Regions from separate parts of the Arthrobacter sp. AG367 genome, predicted to be linked through region 1. Evidence: riboswitches for the same ligand, from Rfam matches in the RefSeq annotation. Region 1 holds a riboswitch; the other holds the start of a gene.
What was found. A riboswitch is a leader RNA that binds a small molecule or an ion and turns the genes downstream of it on or off. The one in region 1 is predicted to bind S-adenosylmethionine.

Region 1 (2,193 bases):
CCACCTGGTCCCACCAGCCCGCCTTAATGTCCGCCTCCTGCGCGCCGCCGGACGCGGGGCTGTAGAAAGCAGAGGTCTGGAGGAGGAACGGCTTTTTGCGCCCCTCGGAATAGGTGCCGTAGAAGTTTTCGCCGCCGGAGGCCGTCAGCATGTCCTGGAGCTCGCCGGCCCTCGGCTGGGAGTTGACGGCGGGGCCGCCGGCCGTGTCGTCGTGATAGGCGGCCAGCCCCACCCAGTCCACTGCGTCGTCGCCCGGGTAGTACGGGGCGTAGGCGCTGTCGCTTGAGTTCCAGGCCCCGTCGCCGTTCGTGTCCAGGAGGGAAAAGCCTTCGGTTCCGGGCTGCGGGGCATCCCGGTTGCGGTCAAAGGGGTAGTCCTTGCCCAGGTAAGGCGCCCACACCAAGGTGGCCCGGCCGCCGTCGTACTTCTTGAACGCTGCCGCCACAGCCCTGAAGGCCTGCCGGTACGCGGCGGGCTGCTGGCCCCAGGCCACCCAGCTTGCATTCATGTCCGGGGCGAACCGGATCAGCAGCTGCCCCTTGAACCCGGACGTAAGGTCGCGCACCTGCGCTGCGAATGCTTCTGCTTCCGCGGTGCCGAGCTGGCCCAGGGGCACTGACGGCTTCACCGTGAGCAGGGCGTGGGCGCCTAGGGACGCGGCCTGCTGAAGGAAGCCGTCAAGGTCGTTCCGTTCCGAATCGCGGTAGGGGATGGTGATGTCGTGGCCGAAGACGGCCGGACTGGCACCAAGCCGGCCGCTGAAGCCTGCGGCGGTGTCCTCGCCCCACTCGAGCACCGCGCCCAGCCAGGGCTTTCCCTTCTCCGGCGCAGCGTCCGCCGCATGCGCCGGCGCAGCCGCCAGCAGGGCAAGGAGGCTGACGATGGCCGCGGCCAGGAACGCACCGATGGACGGCCGGCGGGTCCCGCGGATGGCGGCCTGGTGGCGCGATGTGTTTGCCCGCATGCTGACAGGACCCCCGGTGCTCATTGCTGTGACGACGGGGCGGCGCCCCGGTAAGAACTTTATCGGCCCCGCGGCCCCGGGCGGCACGTGGCGGGCCGCCCACCTGCGGCGATGTCCGCCGTCGCGCTTTCCTTCAACCCCGCGCCTCCCTTCAGCGCTGCTCAATTACGGAACATGACGACGGCGGCGGTGCGGCTTGGCGCGGCAGATGTTACGTTTTTGGGGAGTAATGAGTACCGGTGTGAAGCCCTGACTGGCCGGTCGGCAACCCTCCCTTTCGCGGCGGGGTGCCTCAGGTGAATACTCGGCATATCGACCGATTCGAGCTGCAAGCGTGAAAGAAGGAGATCCGTCGTGTCTGACGCACCTGCCCCTGACGAAAAATTGTCCTACCGCCTGATCACCGGCCCGGATGACCGTTCATTCTGCGAGCGGATCTCCACGGCCCTGGCCGACGGCTATGTGCTGCACGGCAGCCCGGCAGCCACCTTCAACGGCACCAGCGTGATCGTGGCGCAGGCAGTGGTCCTTCCGGCGGCAATCGCCTCGGCCGATGCCGCGGTTGCCACCGCAGTGGATGAACTGGACGCCGAATTTGAAGGCGAGTTCGACGGCGAGGGCCACGCATGAGCTACGCGGGAGACCTCACGCCCCAGGAAGCATGGGAGAAGCTGGAACAGGGCGCCATCCTGGTGGACGTCCGCACCGAGGGCGAATGGGCCCACATCGGCATTCCGGACACCAAGGCCACGGACAACGACCCCCTCTTCATCCAGTGGACCTTCCCCGGCGGCATCCCCAACCCCGACTTCATCAACGACCTCAGCCAGCAGGCGCCCGAGGACCGTTCAACCGAACTGGTGTTCCTGTGCCGCTCCGGCCAGCGGTCCATCGCGGCAGCCATCGCGGCCACCCGGGCCGGCTTCACCTCCTACAACGTGCTGGAGGGCTTTGAAGGCGAGCCGGACCGCTATGGCGAACGCACCGTCAACGGCTGGAAAAACCGCGGCCTTCCCACCAACCTCGGAAAGAACTAAGTGACCTTCAACCAAGACGCCCCCGGCTGGAACCCCGACACCCAGGCTGTCCGTGGCGGGCTGGACCGCACCAACTTCCAGGAAACGTCCGAGGCCATTTTCCTGAACTCCGGCTTCGTCTACGAATCCGCGGCAGCAGCTGAACGCGCCTTCACCGGCGAGGACGAACGCTTTGTCTACTCCCGCTACGGC
Region 2 (2,193 bases), on a different contig from region 1:
GAGTTCATACCGCCGCTGCAGCACATCGACATCAGCACCAACACCGGTCCCGGCGGCAAGGAAATGATCCTCACGGTCCAGCGCATCGAGGGCAGCAACAGAGGCAGAAACACCCTCCAACACCACCCCAACACCCGTGCCGATTCCCATATCCACATCATCCAGCGAGGCACCGACATTCAGACCTGGATCGCAGCGATGTAGGAAGCAGCCACTTAAATGAATTCGGCCGCCATCGGGTAGTGACGCCGTTGTCACCACCTGATGGCGGCCGAAGCTGATCCGGGTACTGGCCCGGCGAACCCCCTCCCGGACATTCCGGGAGGCTGGGGTGGAGCGTCAGATGGTGACGGCTCCGTTGGCGGTTTCAAACGTGACCGACAGGATGCCCGGAGTTCCGTGCGGGGCGACCCACTCCACCGCAACGTCCTCAAGCGGCTTCTCCACCGGTTCACCCAGCCACTCGGTCACGCGGGACGCGGAGCCGGCGATGGTCAGGCAGCTCATCTTAAGGTTGCTGGGGTAGGCGTTGGACGGGTGCAGTGCCGGGTCGCCTTCCCACTTGAGCATGTACGGCACCTGGGGATCGGCGATAAGGCCAAGGATGCCAATCTGTTTCCAGACCAGCTCCCGGCCGTCCGGGAACTTGCGGTTGCCGTTCACCGCGGCGCGGCCAAGGCGTGCCTCGAACGGGGCGAGGTCGTCCACTTCGACGCACCAGCCCATCCAGCCGCCACCGGCCGCGGAACGGGCACGCACGGCCTGTCCGAACGGTGCCTTGTCCGAAGCCGGGTGGTCCAGGACCTCTACGACTTCCAGGTACTTGTGCCCGGCGAGCGGGATGATCATATTCCGGGTTCCGAACCGGGGGTGCACCCCGCCCTTCACTGCCTCAACGCCGAGGGCAGATGAAATACGTTCGGTAGTGGCCGCGAGGCCATCTTGTTCACAGGCGTAAGAGACGTGATCCATGCGCATGGCAACATCTTGGCACTTTGTGATCCGGCTCTCAGCTAAGGGTACCCTTACTGGAAAGGCGGCCGGGAAAAGGGCCGGGAACATGGGCAAGAAGGACGACGGCGGCGTCCCCGGCCGGGTGCGGGGCGGCCCACCTGTGGCGGCTCGAAAGCCATGCAGGGCGACCTTGTTCGTCACAATGCTGTCCACGGCGACTACCCCGTTCCTAGACTGGGCGCAGGTCATGAGCGCCAGCGCCAAGCCCCGGCTCGCTGGCCGGCAACCCTCCACCCGCGGTGGGGTGCCCCGGGTGAGGACCTGGCTGTCCGGCAAGAGCCGGAAGCAAGCGCGGCCCGTACTGCCCCACGCATTCCGGGCCCATGTCATAGGAGACTGAGATGTCCAACGGATGGTCTTTCGAAACCCGCCAGATCCATGCAGGCCAGGAGCCCGACAGTGCCACCGGAGCCCGCGCGCTCCCCATTTACCAGACCACGTCCTTCGTGTTCCCCAGCGCCGAAAGCGCAGCCAACCGCTTTGCCCTCGCCGAACTTGCGCCCATCTACACCCGGATTGGCAACCCCACCCAGGATGCCGTCGAACAGCGGATCGCCAGCCTTGAGGGAGGCCTGGCCGCTTTGCTGCTGAGCTCGGGCCAGGCCGCCGAGACGTTCGCGGTGCTGAACATTGCGGAGGCGGGGGACCATATTGTGGCGAGCCCCAGCCTTTATGGCGGAACGTACAACCTGTTCGCCCACACCCTGAAGAAGTTCGGCATCTCGGTCACCTTCGTCCAGGATCCCGACAACCTGGACCAGTGGCGCGACGCCATCCAGCCGAACACCAAGCTCTTTTTCGGTGAAGTGGTGTCCAATCCCCGCCAGGACGTCCTGGACATCGAAGGCATCTCCGAGGTGGCCCACCAGGCAGGCGTGCCACTGATCGTGGACAACACCCTGTCCACGCCCTACCTGATCCGCCCACTGGAGTGGGGTGCGGACATCGTGATCCACTCCGCCACCAAATACCTGGGCGGCCACGGCTCCGCAATTGCCGGCGTGATCGTGGACTCCGGCAAATTCGACTTCGGCAAGGACCCTGAACGGTTCCCCGGCTTCAACACCCCGGACCCCACCTACAACGGCCTGGTCTACGCCCGCGACCTAGGCGCCGACGGTGCGCTGGGTGCCAACCTCTCCTACATCCTCAAGGCCCGCGTCCAGCTGCTGCGCGACC

Region 2: it holds a riboswitch for S-adenosylmethionine, as region 1 does, so the genes downstream of both, FB478_RS10605 (bifunctional o-acetylhomoserine/o-acetylserine sulfhydrylase) here and FB478_RS07655 (DUF1737 domain-containing protein) in region 1, are expected to answer to the same signal.

Annotation. Positions count from the first base shown of each region.
Region 1 is NZ_VIVE01000002.1:130,041-132,233, reverse strand. Features, by position in the region: gene opgC (OpgC domain-containing protein) at 1-964, opposite strand, end outside; SAM riboswitch class IV at 1,190-1,305, shown strand; gene FB478_RS07655 (DUF1737 domain-containing protein) at 1,319-1,594, shown strand; gene FB478_RS07650 (rhodanese-like domain-containing protein) at 1,591-2,001, shown strand; gene FB478_RS07645 (O-succinylhomoserine sulfhydrylase) at 2,002-2,193, shown strand, end outside.
Region 2 is NZ_VIVE01000003.1:169,669-171,861, reverse strand. Features, by position in the region: gene FB478_RS10615 (HNH endonuclease signature motif containing protein) at 1-150, opposite strand, end outside; gene FB478_RS10610 (VOC family protein) at 340-972, opposite strand; SAM riboswitch class IV at 1,198-1,312, shown strand; gene FB478_RS10605 (bifunctional o-acetylhomoserine/o-acetylserine sulfhydrylase) at 1,356-2,193, shown strand, end outside.